DNA from 2 places in the Synergistes jonesii genome. Region 1 is predicted to be linked to the other one. Evidence: riboswitches for the same ligand, from Rfam matches in the RefSeq annotation. Region 1 holds a riboswitch; the other holds the start of a gene.
What was found. Region 1 has a riboswitch for cobalamin ahead of EH55_RS06985 (TonB-dependent receptor plug domain-containing protein). Riboswitches for the same ligand answer to the same signal wherever they lie in the genome.
Positions count from the first base shown of each region.

Region 2: another riboswitch for cobalamin. It lies ahead of EH55_RS10265 (TonB-dependent receptor plug domain-containing protein); the one in region 1 lies ahead of EH55_RS06985 (TonB-dependent receptor plug domain-containing protein).

Region 1 is NZ_JMKI01000031.1:136,280-144,047, forward strand. Features, by position in the region: gene EH55_RS06980 (NYN domain-containing protein) at 1-214, opposite strand, end outside; cobalamin riboswitch at 738-979, shown strand; gene EH55_RS06985 (TonB-dependent receptor plug domain-containing protein) at 1,098-3,107, shown strand; gene EH55_RS06990 (hypothetical protein) at 3,126-4,895, shown strand; gene EH55_RS13480 (Synerg-CTERM sorting domain-containing protein) at 4,999-6,135, shown strand; gene EH55_RS07000 (hypothetical protein) at 6,331-7,768, shown strand, end outside.
Region 2 is NZ_JMKI01000038.1:42,127-49,894, reverse strand. Features, by position in the region: gene hcp (hydroxylamine reductase) at 1-1,444, shown strand, start outside; gene EH55_RS10275 (pyridoxamine 5'-phosphate oxidase family protein) at 1,653-2,051, shown strand; gene EH55_RS10270 (Synerg-CTERM sorting domain-containing protein) at 2,200-3,480, opposite strand; gene EH55_RS10265 (TonB-dependent receptor plug domain-containing protein) at 3,526-5,511, opposite strand; cobalamin riboswitch at 5,611-5,795, opposite strand; gene meaB (methylmalonyl Co-A mutase-associated GTPase MeaB) at 6,130-7,296, opposite strand; gene scpA (methylmalonyl-CoA mutase) at 7,299-7,768, opposite strand, start outside.

The DNA of each region.
Region 1 (7,768 bases):
TCATGAGGACATAAACCTGGTGCCTCTTCTTGCGGTCGGGGTTCCAATCCGTATAGGCCGTGAAGTAGTAAACGTCGGCAAGTTCTTCATTTGGAAGGAGGATGAGTTTTGAAAAACGCCACAGATCGAGCCATTTATATTTGCGAAAGTCTTTTCTTGTGTCAAGCGAATGATAAAGGTTGAAGCCGTCGATGAAAAAGGCCGCTTTTCTCAAAGGAAATCACTCCTAAAAAAAGACCCCGCGTCCGCACTCCAATTCGAAGCCGAGACCGACCGGGGGGCTGTGGGCTATTCGCCACAGGGCTTATTGTATGGATAAATATATCATGGATACTGGTATAAAACAATATTTTTAGTGTTTATTCATAATTTTCAGTAAATAAAGACTGACATAGACTGACATCGCAAAAAGAGTTCCTCAGAATTAAAGAAGGTACGCTGCCAAAATGGTGTTAAAAGACGTCGCTCTGTGTTCCAATGTGCTCGAAGAATATTATCCTGTTTCGATTTTGTAAACCAGAATCCAGCCGGGGGCGATATGACATCCCCCCTTCCTCGCTTCGATATCGCGACGCCTTTTCCGGGCGGACTTCGACTCTTTGTTGAATTGGCTGGAGATCGAACGTCAAAAGCGCGCGTAACGGCGGTCGACGGAAAGACGATACACGGCGTCGGCGAATAAGTAGAAACAGAGCGATGGAAACCCGTTTGGTTTTTCCCGTCAAAAAAATGATTTGACAAAGCCGTCGGCAGGTGGTAGTTTAGCATTGATGTGTAATATAGCATCTTAATAAAGACATATCCGCGGAGTTAGGGAATCCGGTGAGAAGCCGGAACGGCCCCTGCCACCGTAATCGGCAAGCGGAGAGCGCGTACGTCGCCTCCGCAGACCGAGCCGCATTCAGCCACTGTCGAAAGATGGGAAGGCGCGGCCCGGGGAACCGAGAGTCGGGAAACCTGCCGCGCGATATACGGGCTTCAAGCGCGCAGAGGGCGCAGACAGCGGCTGACCGGCGAATAAAGACTGTGTAATTCTACGCGGGAGACGGCGTTTGCACCTCTCCCGCGTAATTTTTATATGTTCGGAGGTCGTCGCTTTGCAGAAGAAAATGTATCTCGTACTTTTGCTCCTTTTATCGTTCGCCCCGCTAACGGCGCCGCCGCCCCGCATATGCGCCGCGGAGGAGCCGGTGCGGCTGCCAGAGGAGCGGGTCACGGCGGACTCCGAAGAAGAGGACAAGCTGCTCCTCTCGCCCGGCACCGTCTCCGTCATCAAGCCCCAGGAGATGAAGGGGGAGCAGAAAAACCTTCCCGAACTTCTCAAGCAGGTCCCGGGGCTGCACGTGATAGAGCTCAAGGGGCGCGGCGCCTATACTACCGTCTCCGTGCGCGGCAGCACGCCGTCGCAGGTGGCCGTATACGTCGACGGCGTACTGATGAACCTGGGCAGCGAGGCGGCCGTCGACCTCTCCACGATCCCCGTGGAAAACGTCGAGCGTATCGAAGTCTACCGCGGCTACATCCCGGCGCGCTTCGGCGGCGCGTCGATGGGCGGCGTAATCAACATCATAACGAAAAAGCCCGACGACAGGGGCGGCGGCACGCTGCTTGCAGGCGGCGGCTCCTACGGCCGCTTTCTCGCAAACGCCGCCTACAGCACGAAATTGGGGGACGGCGCGCTCTTCGTCGGCGTAACGCGCGACCAGGCGAGGGGAGACTTCACATACCTCAACACCCGTAACGAATACGACCAGAACGACGACTACGAGGTCAAACGCAAAAACAACTCCTACCAGAACAGCGACGCGCTCGTCAAATGGCAGAACGAAAACTGGACCATAGAAGGTGCGTGGAAGCGCAACGACCGCGACCTGCCTCTGCCGGTGATGGGCATAGAGAGCGACAGATACTGGGAGCCGACCGCCGTGCAGGTCACAGACCAGTGGAACTTTGCGGCGACGCACCGCCGCAAGATAGGAGAGCTCGACCTCGGCGTCCGCCTCGAATACCTGCGTCAGGAGAAAAAATACGACGACCCTAAAGACGGCGACAACCAGTTCGGACTGCCCGGCTCGTCGTATAAACACAACAGATACGAGACTGACCGCTACGGCGTCGCGATAGACGGCTCCCTGCCGGCGGGGGACAGCCACCTCTTGGAATTCCTCTGGAACTGGTACGACGAAACGCTCCGCACCAAGGGCGACGTCATAAACTACTTCGCCGGAATTGAAAAACATACGCGCTACGCCTGGAACGGGCAGGTACAGGACACGATAAGCATAGGCGCCAAAGATAAATTCTGGCTCACGCCGATAATACGCTGGAACCACGCCGACGGCCGCACCGAATTTTCCGGCGGGGCGGCGCTCAACTACAAATTCGACGAACATTGGAGCGCGAAAGTTACATACGGCGGCTACAACCGCGCGCCCAACATGTACGAACTCTACGGCGACGGCGCCTTCGTCATACCTAATCCGCGGCTCGACTGGGAGGAGGGGACGCAGTGGGACGCCGGCGTCACCTGGAAGGGAGACCTGTTCAAAGGCAGAAGCGAAGTCACCCTCACATATTTTGGCAGCCATGTGGACAACCTGATAGAATACTTCGTCGTCAATCCGCGCTACGCACGCTATGAGAACGTGGGCAAAGCGCACATCAAGGGCCTTGAGCTGGAAGGCTCGATAAAATGGGACGACTGGGAAGTCTACGGCTCCGCCACCTGGATGGACGCGGTGAACAAAACTCCCGGAGCCTACGACGGCATGAGGATCCCCAACCGCCCCGAATACGAGGGCTTCCTGCGCGTCGCACGCAACAACCTGCTGAAAAACAAGCGGCTCTCGGCCTTCGCCGAGGCGCGCTACATCGGCAACAACTTCTATGACCGCAACCAGGAGGTCAAACAAGACGACCTGCTCACCTTCGGCGTAGGCCTGTGCTACAGCATAAAAGACGACCTCAAACTCGTCGTCGGCGTGGACGACATATTCGACAAGGGGCCGGACGTCCTCTTCCTCGCCGAGGGCTACGGGCCGGACCGTACAATGTGGTACCCGCTGCAGGGGCGCACCTTCTACGCGTCGCTGATATGGACGTTTTAAAGAAAGGGGCAAAGGAAAATGAAAACCCGCGCACAGAAATTTAAGATACTCTTATCGGCGCTGCTCGTAATTCTGCTCGCGGCGGCGGGCGCCTCCGCCGACCTGCTCTTCACGCGCCAGACCACCTACAGCGACCCGGTCTCGCTCGGCATCATCACGGGCTCGCAAGCCCCCTTCTCGCCGCTGCAGTCCAACATGGGCGGCAACCAGGGCAACGGCATCCGGCCATTCCTCGACGCGGAGGGCAGACTGCGCGTAGCGCTCACATTCTACACAGGCGTCGGTGGCTCCACGCCGGACGTGGTAGACGTCTTCGACCCGGGGCCGAGAAGCGCTTGGACCGTCCCCTCCAACTGGAACAGGCCGCTCAAACAGTTCACCTGCTCGGTGAAAAACATCCGCGCGATGGCCACGATAGGCAACTACCTCTACGCGACCGGCTACGACAAGGCCGTCATCTCGCGCGTCGTGATGACGAACGACGCCTACGCGGAAAACAAAGTATGGGCGCACCCTGAAATAAGAGGCAAACACGGCGAGGGGCTCTTCTCCTACAACGGATATCTCTACGCGATAATAACGGACACCGCCGGCGACCCGATGCAGCCCAGCGTCGCCTATGGGCCGAACCAGATATGGAAATTCGACAAAGACCTCAACGTGATAGCCAGCGCCGACATGACAGGGCGCAACATGGACGGGCAGAACGACGGCGTCTATACGCGCGTCGGCAGTAAGCTCTACGTCTGCAGCTTCGGCGGCTACCAGGTCACTGACGGCGGCTACAATGAAAAAACGACGATCGAGGTCTGCGACCTGGAGACGCTTGAGTCGACTCTGCTTGCGCGCGGAGAAGAGACCCACGCACGCTTTCCTGAATGGTACTACATGTTCAGCGGGCTTGCTTTCATAAACGGGCGCGTATTCCTGCACGGCACCACCTGGACGGCGCCGGAGGGAGTGCAGGGCAGCCACCAGATGGTCGTCTACGAGACGACGGAAGAAAAGCTCGCCGCCGGCGACATCGGCACGCGTATAGGCAGCTTTGCCGGCAGCTATGGCATCCAGATGGGCTTCAACTACGACCCGGATACCGGCTATCTCTGGGCGCGCGCCGGAGACGGCCTCGCGCGCTACGACGGCGGCAGCAGCTGGACCTTATTCAGCGCCGCCGACCTCAAGGGGACGCTCTCTGCGGCAGCGCCGCTTTCGGCAGTCTCCTCTTCCGGCGGCGGCACGATTATACCCGCTTCCGTCCCCGTGGAGCTCCCGGACGTCTCGGTAAGCGGCGCCGAGATGACCGTCACCGCGGTCAACGCCGACGCGCCGGAGCCCATAGCACGTGCAGTGAACGACGGCAGCTATCCTTCTATCGTGCAAAACGGCGCGTCGTTTGCCTCTCTCAAGCCGCTGAACACCATCTCGGCGTCGATGGACGGCTCCGCTGCGGCGGCGGCCTTCACGATAAAGAACTTCGACTACGAACCGGCGGCGGGCGCGTCGCTCTGGGCGATGGCGCGCAAAAAAGCGGGGCTTGGCGGCGGCTACGACACATTCCCCGCGAGCCTGAAAGACAAAACTCTCAGCTTTGAGATAACAGAGCCGGGCCTCTACTTCGCGCCGGAAAACGTCGTAGTCATAGCGGAGAGCACGCCTGTAGAGATACCGGCGCCGGAAAAGCCCTGGGAGGGCGACGGAGCAGGCACCGGCGGCTGCAACTCGGGCGTTGGCGCGATGGCGCTTGCGCTGCCGGCCTTGCTGGCCGCAGCGCAGCGGAAAAGGCGCTGAAAGGGGGGCTGGGGCGTAAAAAATACTGCGCGTGAAATGCGCGAAACTCGGAAATTGGGACAAAAAATCAGCGTAACAAAACAGATTTGGGAGGAATCTTGATATGAAAAGAGTAAGAACAGTATCAGCACTGGCGGCAGCGCTTCTGCTCATCTTTGCGCTTGCCGCGGCGGCCGCGCCAAGAAGCGTGACCATCGAGGAATTCGAGTGCGACGGCATGAAATGCGGCGACTTTACATACTACACATACTTTGCAAAGCTGGACGAGAACGGCAGGATGAGCACGCCTTGCTGGTATCCCGGCGACCGGCAGGAGCCGGCGGCACCGCCTACAGCCGAGCTGCTTGCGCCATTCATACCGGCGGGATACACCGGCGACGTAGTGGCCGAGACCTTTTACAGGGTGAAATTTAATGAAAAGACGGATGCCCCCGGGCACATGCCGGCCGGCGGTTACGAGATCATGGCTTATGATATGCCTCCGGAGTGGCAGGCTGAGATGAACAGCGCCGATCTTTTCATTATCGTCGACTCCGAGGGCAAGGCAGTTTCGGCGGACCACCGTCTGGGGCAATATGCCGGCAACTACGCCGTCACCCTGGCTCAAGACTACGCGTACAGCCCTTCGATATACGCAGTGAAGTTGACGCACACACCGCTGCCGAAGTACTCGCTGACGGCGTCGGCCGGAGCAAACGGCGCGGTGACTCCGGCGGAAGCCGAAATCGAAGAAGGTTATTCCCAGGATTTTGAAATAAAGGCAAACGAAGGATACCTGATAAAAAGCCTGACGTTAGACGGCGCCGCGGTAAAGGAAGCCATCGGCCTGGGCGCTTATGTTTTAAAGCTTGAAAACGTCACGGCGACGCACAAGATAGCGGCCGAATTCGAACCTGCGCCGCTTCCGACATTTGCAATAACAGCGTCGGCCGGCGAAAACGGCACGATCACGCCATCAGGCGAAGTGACTGTCGAGCAGGGCACAGCGCAGAAATTCGAAATAAAGGCAAGCGAAGGATATGTGATAGACAAACTGACAGTCGACGGCAAAGAAGACGAAGAGGCCTCCGGCAAAGAGAGCTTCTCCTTCACTTTTGAAAATGTCACAGAGACCCACACGATAGCTGCCGATTTCAAACGCGCGCATTCGGGAGGCGGCGGGGGCGGCGGCTGCAACGCGGGCTTGGGCGCGCTTTCGCTGCTTGCGCTTCTCCCATTGGCGCTGCGCAGGAAAAAGTAAAAAAGCCATACAAAGCCCCGGCCGCGGCGCGCCCCGGGCGGCAGTCGCGGCCGGGATTCCCGAAAGGAGAGTGAAAAATATGAACGAAGCAGAACCATTCCACCATGGCGGCTCCGCCGCCGACGCAACGTCACAACAGGAAGCGACCCGCGCGGGGCGCATGGGAAATGAGATAATGAAAGGAGAATTACAGTTATGAAAATGAGAAAGCATTTGTCGTTGATTTTGGCGGCAGCACTCTTCGCATTTAGCTTTGCGGGAACGGCGAGCGCCGTCAACGTCTGGGACGGCACTACCGGCACGGTGCCACAGCCGGTAGGCAGCGTCATCACGATAACCACCGGCGCGCAGCTTGCGGCCTTCAGAAACGCTGTCAACAACGGTAATGACTACGCCAATTATACTATCCGCCTGGGCGACGACATTAACTTGAACAACAATGAATGGACCCCGATCGGCCGCTTTAAAGCCTATTGGACCACTCAATATAACAAAGCGTTCAAGGGTGTCTTCGATGGCGCGGGACACAGCATCACCGGGTTGAAGGTAAATAATACCGCAGGTAACTTCAATGATCGAGGCGAAACGGCTGCGCTCTTCGGATATATCGACTATCCGTCAAACAGCAAAACGGCCGCGGCACGCAGCATGACGCCGGCGGATAAAGCGGCGCTTGACGCAGCAGAGCTCGGCCTCACAGGCGAGGATTATTACCGCGTGCTGGCCGAGCGCAGGGACTTCTACGAGACATTCGGCGTCAAGCCGGTACCAGCCATTGAGACGCGCAGCGTCACCCCCTCTTATGCGGCGAAGGGTGTCGTTAAGAATCTCAAGGTTTACGGCACTGTCACCAACACCAAAGGTCAGGGCGCGGCCGGCGTCGTCTGTTGGAACGACGGGCTTGTCGAAAACTGCTACTTCGAAGGTACCGCCAGCTGCAGCGGCGCCGGACGCGCCTATGTCGGCGGCATTTGTTCGCTTCTCGGCGACAACGTTGACACCACTTCGACATTCGTGGTCAACTGCGTAGCCTCTGCCGACCTGAACGCAAGCGGCGGCTCCTTCAGCTACGCCGGCGGGATTGCCGCGTTCTGCTATGAGATGAACAGCGGTTATATCGTCAACTGCTCTGTGCAACCCGGCACGATCATCTACTCGAACATGAACGCGGGCGGAGTCGTCGGAGCATTTGCCAATAAGGTCTACAACTGCAGCTCCGCGGCAGAAAGCATAACGGTCTCCCCCACGGTCATCCCCGAAAACGAAGACCAGCGCAATTACACCGGCGGCATCGTCGGCGCCTACGGCACGGTCTACAGCTGCTACTGGCTGCACGGCGGAGCCTATCAGCCTAACTACGCTATAGGCGGCGGCACAGACACGTCCGGGCGCAAGACTACTGTTGCCGCGCTGCCAAGGGCCTCCGTGCTCTTCGGGCGCAAGACTATAGCGGTGAACGGCACGGCCTACGCTCCTAAGACGACCTACCCCACCGGAGCAGCGGCGAACACGCTGTCGTACAGCGGCTGGAACAGCTCAGCCACCTCAGTCGCCGGCGTCAATTCGTCCTCCGGCCTCGTCACCGGCTACTCCGCAGGCAAAGCCGTGATATCGGCGACTGCTGCGAGCAGCG
Region 2 (7,768 bases), on a different contig from region 1:
GGAGAAGTACGGGCCTAACGCCGATACGGACAGGCTGATGCTCGAAGGGCTCTTCACGACGGTGACGAACGTGAATTTCGACAATGGCTCGATAGCGGAGCTGACAGCCGAGGTGCGCCGCGCGACGGCCGCGCTCGCTCCCTCCTGCTCGCACGGCTGCGGCGGATGCGGCGGCGCCGAAGAGTACGACATGAAGGCGCTCTGGGACGCCGACGCGGACATCCGCTCGCTCAAATCGCTGATACTCTTCGGGCTGCGCGGCATGGCGGCCTACGCCTATCACGCGTACGTGCTCGGCTACGTCGACAGGAAGGTCAAGAATTTCTTCTACGAAGCGCTTGTTGCCGTTGCGAAAGAGGAGACTATGGATGCTCTGCTGCCGCTCGTGTTGAAGGTCGGCGAGGTCAACTTCGCCTGCATGGAGCTTTTGGACAGGGCCAACACGGAGACCTTCGGAAAGCCCGAGCCTACTCAGGTATCGTTCAAGGTGGAGAAGGGACCCTTTATCGTCATTACCGGGCACGACCTGCGCGACCTCGCTATGCTGCTCGAACAGACGAAGGATAAAGGCGTCAACGTCTACACGCACGGCGAAATGCTGCCGGCGAACGCCTATCCCGAGCTCAAAAAATATCCGCATCTTAAGGGCAACTTCGGCACCGCCTGGCAGAATCAGCAGAAGGAGTTCGACGGCATCCCGGCGCCGATCCTATTCACTACCAACTGCCTCATGCCGCCGCGTCCGTCGTACTCCGACCGCGTTTTCACGACGGAAGTCGTCTCCTTCCCCGGCCTGACGCACATCGGCGCCGAAAAGGATTTCACGCCGGTGATCCAGAAGGCGCTCGAACTCGGCGGCTACGCCGAGGACAAGGAATTCACGGGAATCAACGGAGGCAAATGCACGACGACCGGCTTCGGGCACGACGCTGTGCTCTCGGTCGCCGGCGCGGTGATCGACGCGGTCAAATCCGGCGCGGTGAAGCACTTCTTCCTCGTCGGCGGCTGCGACGGTATGAAGCCGGGACGCAACTACTACACCGAATTTGTGGAGAAGGCGCCGAAGGATACGATAATCCTTACGCTCGCCTGCGGGAAGTACCGCTTCAACGACCTCGACCTCGGCGATATCGGCGGCATCCCGAGGCTTCTCGACATGGGGCAGTGCAACGACGCCTACAGCGCGCTGCGCGTCGCGACGGCGCTCGCCGACGCGTTCAAATGCGGCGTGAACGAGCTGCCGCTGTCGCTCGTCCTCTCATGGTACGAGCAGAAAGCGGTGTGCATCCTTCTTACGCTGCTGCACTTAGGCATAAAGAACATCCTGCTCGGACCGTCGCTCCCGGCGTTCGTCTCGCCTAACGTGTTGAACTTCCTCGTCGAACATTACGGCATAGCGCCCATATCGACGCCTGAAGAGGATCTGAAAAAGCTGCTCGCTTAAGCGCGGCGAAATCGCGCGCAATATCAAGGAAGGCGCTCTCTCGGGGGCGCCCTCTTTTTCTCCCAGTCGGATCGTCGAAATATTCGCGAAGGCGCGCGTCGTCCGTCGCTTCGGGAGGAAACGCCGCGGCGGGCGCCTCTGTTTCGGCGGGCGCCGCGCCGTCGATGGTGTAAAATTGATAAAAATACTTTGTTAAGGAGCGTTGACAATGGAAGAAGTCTACAAATTTTTGAAAGAAAATCCTGTCTTTTACGTGGCGACGATGGACGGCGACCAGCCGAGGGTGCGTCCCTTCGGCGTAGTCGCGCTGTTCGAGGGTAAGCTCTATCTTCAGACGGGGAACGTCAAGCCCGTTTATAAGCAGATGACGGCTAACCCGAAAATAGAGCTCTGCACGACCTCAAAGGACGGCGCGAAGTGGCTGCGCGTCGCGGCGACGGTCGTACATGACGGCAGGGTCGAAGCGCGCCGCCATATGCTCGACGAGAACCCGGAGCTGCGGAAGCTCTACTCCGAGGAGGACGGAGTCGGCGAGGTCCTTTATCTGAAGGATGCGACGGCGACGTTCTATTCGTTCACTGCGGCGCCGAAAACGGTAAAATTCTAAAGGACGCGGAGAAAAAACAAAGCAAATGAGGCGGGCTCGTCCGAAAATTCGGAAGCCCGCCTCCTCTTTCTGAGGGGCGCCGCGGGCGCCCCATTATGGAAAGAGCTTCACACCCGCTTGTTGTGCGGATGCAAATCGTTATCGGCCTTTATTTCTTTTTGCCGCGCTTTGCGACGAGAAGAGGCAGAAGCGCGACGAGAGCGAGAACGCCCAAGCCGCCGTTGCATCCGCCGCCGCCGCCGCCGTCGCCGGAAGGCGTCACGCCGGAAGCGGTGAGCGTCGCGAACTTAGCCATCTCTCCGCCGAGCGCCGTGCTGTCGTACTCCGTGAAAGCCGAGCCGTCGTATTTGTAGACGCTGTCGCCGGCGGATACCCAGAGCAGCTTCGCCGCGCTGTCGTATTCGATGCCGAGGCTGTAGCCGGTCTTTGTGCTGAGCGTCGCTATTTTGTTCCCGATGTCGCCGCCGTCGAGCTTTTCCGCGTTCGTTTCGTAGATTACGACGTTATCCCTGCCGGATTCCGGCCAGCTGCCGTTCCAGCAGGCGGCTAAGATATATATCCTGTTTCCGTCGTGTGCGAGGCCGTAGAAATTGCTGCCCCACGAGCCGTCCTTCTCAGCGGCCTTTGAAGCGGTGATAAGCGTTTCGGAAGCCAGCGTGTCGAGGTTCACCTTCTCGATCATCGAATCGGTGTTGAAGAGCCCCGTGGTATCCTGGTTGCCGCCGATCGACGCGACGTAGAGGCTTCCTCCTATGCGGATCGTTGCGCCGACGTTGGCGCCGTCGATGTTCTTGCCCTTTAAGTCGGCGCTCGCCGCGGGCGTGAGATCTTCGGAGAACTTTATGATCTTGTGCGGCGCGTATTCGTAGTTCGGGTAATTGCCTTTGCTCGCGGCGAATATCGCGTAAACGCCGCCGTTATACGTCGCTATGCGCTCAGCGTGAGCCGTGTAGCCGGCGTCGGCCGGCGTATAGGTGTAGATCTTGGAGTCCGGCGCAAAAGCGTCCGACGTCATGTCGAAGCGGCCTACCGTCGCGTCGTCATAGCCTGCCGCGTAGAGATATTTCCCGCCGGCCTCCATGTGGTGTACGTTTTTCACGGGCGACGTCGCTTCCTTGAGAGGAGCCGACCAGTCCGTCGTCGTAGGGTCGTAGAACCAGACGGTGTCGTTGGCCGTTGCGGGGTACTGGCTTATCGCGATGCGCGATTTCCATTCCGCGTTGTTGAACGAGAAGACTCCCGAGCCGGCGGAGCCGCCGAGGTTCGTTACGACGTCCTTCGTCGGCGCCTCGCTGTCCTTGATTATGCCGAATCTGTCGGTGTTCCAGTTGGTCGACGCCGTGTAGAGGATGCCCGCCATAGCCGGCGATACCGCCAGCGCCATGCACAGCGCCAGAACCAATGCCAAAAGCCCGCGTTTCTTAAACATTTAAAACCCCTCCTGTGTTTTTTATTTCAAAGCGGCCGCGCCGCCCTAAAATTCCCACGTTAAGGTCGCGTAAAATGTACGTCCCTGAAGCGGATACCACATGGTCCTTTCCGGTCCGTTTTTGACCGAGTACATCTTCAATTCCGGCCCTTCGTCGAATATGTCGTCGACGCCGAGCGTCAGCTTCAGCCTTTCCCTTATGCGCCAGTGCAGCCCCACGCCGACGGTGAAGAGGTCGTCCATCTTGATCGAACCCGCCGTGTCGTAGTAGTTCTCTCCGATATAGCGCAGCTCGGCGAAGGCCGTCGCGGCGTCGTCCTTCAGGAACTTTCTTGAAAGGCGCAGGTAGCCCTCCCACTCCGGCCTGTTCGGCAGAGGCTGTTCCTCGCGGTAGTCCTCGGTGGCGTTCTTGGCGTCGGTCCACGTCGCCGAGAGCTTCACGTCCCATTTGTCCCACGCGGCGCGCCCCTCGAACTCTATGCCGTTAACGCGGGCCTTGCCTATGTTTATGTACTGCCCGTAGCGCGGGCTCGTCATGACGAATTCGATGAGGTCGTTCGAACGGCGTCCGAAGTAGGTCAGCGAAGCGGAGGCGTCGGCGCCCGCGAGCTTTCCCTTCCAAGATACGCCGAGGTCCCACTGGCTGCCGTCCTCCCAGCCGAGATTTTCGTTCGGTCTGACGAAGGCGCCGTCGCCGTAGAGCTCGTAGAGGTTGGGGGCCCTGTTGTAGCTGCCGCCCGAGGCCCTGATCGTCCAGCCGCGCGGCAGCTCCTTGGAGAGGGCCGCGCCGAAGGAAAATTCGCCGTCGCCGCCCCACATGTTCCAGCGTACGATGGGCGTGAAGGTCAGAGTGCCGTCTTTGCTGAGGCTTATAGTGTCCTGCAGCTGCACGTCGGCCGCCTCTCTGCGGAAATCGGAAGTCCCGCCGAAGGTCGTGACGATGTCTCCCTCCGCCCTCAGCTTTTCTTTTGAATAATCTGCTAAGAATTCGACGAGGTGGTTTTCTCCGAGCCGCCACGCGCCGTCTATCGCAAATCCATACCTGTCCGTCGCGTACTCGTTGTGCTGCTCGCCCCAGCCTCCAAGGACGTTCTCCTCGTCGTCGTACTTTTTATTCTGATGCAGATATTCGGCCTTTATCCCCCAGTCGACGGCGCCGCTTTTGAAACGGCGCGAGATCGAGAAGTCGGTCTGTTTCGTGTCGAGCTGCGCGCCCTGTGGGCTGTCGTCCCTGTCCGCGCCGGGCGCGGCGTACGGAAGGTCGCGGTCGCTGCGCTTCCAGCCGAAGCGCGCCGACCAGTCGTCGTTTTTCCATTTGAGCAGGACGTCGGAATTTTTATAGCCGTTGTTCTGGCGCTTCGCCCTGTAATCATCCTCCGGCGTGTAGGGGGTATTGTTGTCGTTCGTGTATTCGAAGTCGCCGTCCGAGCGCTCGTAATTCGCCCCGATAAAGAAAGAGCCGCCGCCGAGCGGCATAGCGTAGGAGAGGCTCGTATTGAATTTGCCGTAGGAGCCCGCGCCCAGTGAGAGGGCTCCGCCGGCCTTGTCGGGCGTCTTCGTTATGATGTTTATCACGCCGCCCATCGACGCTCCGGCGAAGCGCGCCGGGACATAGCCGCGATAGATTTCTATCCTCTCGACGTTCGCCGTGGGAATCGCCGAGAGGTCTACTGCAGATTCCCCGCCTAAATTCATCAGGACCCCGTCGACGAAGACGGAGACCTCGGCGGCGGTGCTGCCGCGCACCGACGCGACAGTGTAGGCGCCGCGCCCCTTGCTCTCGACGACGTGAAGGCCGGGAACTTCTTTCAACAGCTCCGGCAGGTTTTTGTGCTCGCCCTCCATCTCTTCGGGCCTGACCACGGAGACAGTGCCGGGGGATAAGAGAGATGCGTCTTCTTCCGCCGCCGCCGTCACCTCTTCCTCCGGCAGCTGAATCTCTTCAGCCGCGCCCTCGCCGGCGTAAGGCGGAGCCGTGCAGATAAGCGATAAGGCGATGAAAAATGAAATGACGCGCGCTTTGTGTCGCAAGAGAACGACCTCCGTGAATAAATATACGCGGGAGGATTTCGCATCGTCTCCCGCGTATCGTTCTCACGGTCAGCCGCTGCCCCGCACCTCCTGCGCGCTAAAGCCAAGTTCTCCGCAGCAGGTTTTCCGACTTACGTTCATCCTAATCGCGCGCCTTCTCGCTGTATGCAATGGCATTATGCGCTTTCGTCCCGATCACGGCGGCAGGGGCCGTTCCGGCTTTTGACCGGATTCCCATACTCCGCAGAAAATATTCAACTTTTACAGTATAAAAAATATCATTGCCCCCGTTATTTGTCAAATGGCGCGACGCCGCTGATGCAAGCCGGGGGAAGGAGCGGGACGTTTATGAAATGGAAGCGCTCCGCCGGCTGACGAAGCCGGCGGAGCGCTTAAGGAGAGACGGCTCTATCCAAGAAGGCGGGATACTGCGCTATCCCGCCAAGATAGCTTGTTCTACCGCGGCCTTCCGCGCAGGAATTGTGCTTCGGCCGCCGTTGTGCCGCAAAAATAAAAAATAATAAAACCTTATAAGCTTTTCCTCGGCCGCGGCGCGCCGGTTGTGCGGACCGACGCGCGCCGCCTTGGATTTGACAGTGTGTGTGGTTTTTCAGTCCGTTATGTTTCGCGTGCGTTTGTGAAGAGCAGCCTTTCCATTGACGCCGTCAGCGCTTTGGCCGCAGACGTCGGAGTAATTGCCCCCTCGATCACTCTCCTTTCTATCTCTTCCCTGCATTTTGTGAGCTCCGCGCAGCGGGCTATCCTGTTTTGAAGATATTCGCCGGCCATCGCGCGGACCCATTCGATTGTTTGTTCTTTGCGCCGCTTTATGAAGATTCCCGACTTCGTGACGTTCTCACGGAAATCTTCTATTACGCTCCACATCTCCGGTATACCTTCGCCGGTGATCGACGAACAGGTGTATGCCTTCGTCTTCCAGCCTTCGGTAGGCTGGCGCAGATAGTGGAGTATCTGCTCGTAATCGGCGCGCGCCATCAGGGCCTTCATTTTGTTGTCGCCGTCGGCTTTGTTGACGAGTATGCTGTCAGCCAGCTCGATTATTCCCTTTTTTATGCCCTGAAGCTCGTCGCCGGCGCCTGTGATGACGATGACGAGAAAGTAATCGACCATCTGGCGCACCATCGTTTCGCTTTGCCCGACCCCCACCGTTTCCACAAGTATCGTGTCGTAGCCGGCAGCTTCGCAGAGCAGCATCGTTTCGCGGCTTTTTCTCGTGACGCCGCCCAGCGAACCGCCGGAGGGAGAGGGTCTGATAAAAGCGTTTTTCTGCCGCGCAAGGTTCTCCATGCGCGTCTTGTCTCCGAGTATGCTGCCCCTTGTAAGCGAGCTCGAAGGGTCTACCGCGAGCACAGCGACTTTGTGCCCGTTTTTCGTCAGATACGTCCCGAACGCTTCAATGAAAGTGCTTTTCCCTGCGCCCGGTACGCCCGTCACCCCTACGCGCATCGCCCCGCCGCTGTAGGGCAGTATCCTCTGGATGATTTCCTGTCCCAATTCAAAGTGCTTCGGCGCGTTGCTCTCGATTACCGTGATCGCGCGCGAAAGCGTGACGCGGTCTCCGGCGATTATCCCGTTCGCGTAATCCTCCGCAGTGAGCGCGCTCCGCAAAGGGAGCGCCTGACCGCCGCGCTGCGCCTGTACGTTGCAGTCCGGCGAAAGCGGCACTCCCGGCATCACGGAGCAGGCGTATTCGGAACCCGCGTCCTCCGGCTGCCATTCGAGGCGCCCCGTCCGCTTAGCCGCGCTGAGGGATTCTGTCCCCATTTTTAAGCGCTGACTCTCGTCGCGAGACGCTTGTTCAGTATCGTCAGCATCTCTTTCGCGGCGACGGGGATCACCGTCCCGGGGCCGAATATCGCGGAGGCTCCGTGGTCGTAGAGGAACTGATAGTCCTGAGCCGGTATTACGCCGCCGGCCACGACCATGATGTCGCCTCTACCGCGCTTTTTAAGTTCCTCGACGAGCTGTGGCAGAAGCGTTTTGTGCCCGGCGGCGAGCGAGCTCATGCCGACGATGTGCACATCGTTGTCCACGGCGTCCTGAGCCGTTTCCTCAGGGGTCTGGAAGAGCGGACCGATGTCCACGTCGAAGCCCATGTCCGCGTAAGCCGTAGCTACGACCTTAGCTCCTCTGTCGTGTCCGTCCTGTCCCATCTTCGCTACCATGATGCGCGGACGGCGCCCTTCGCGTTCCTCGAACTCATCCGTCATCCTGCGGACTTCTTCTATTACTTCGT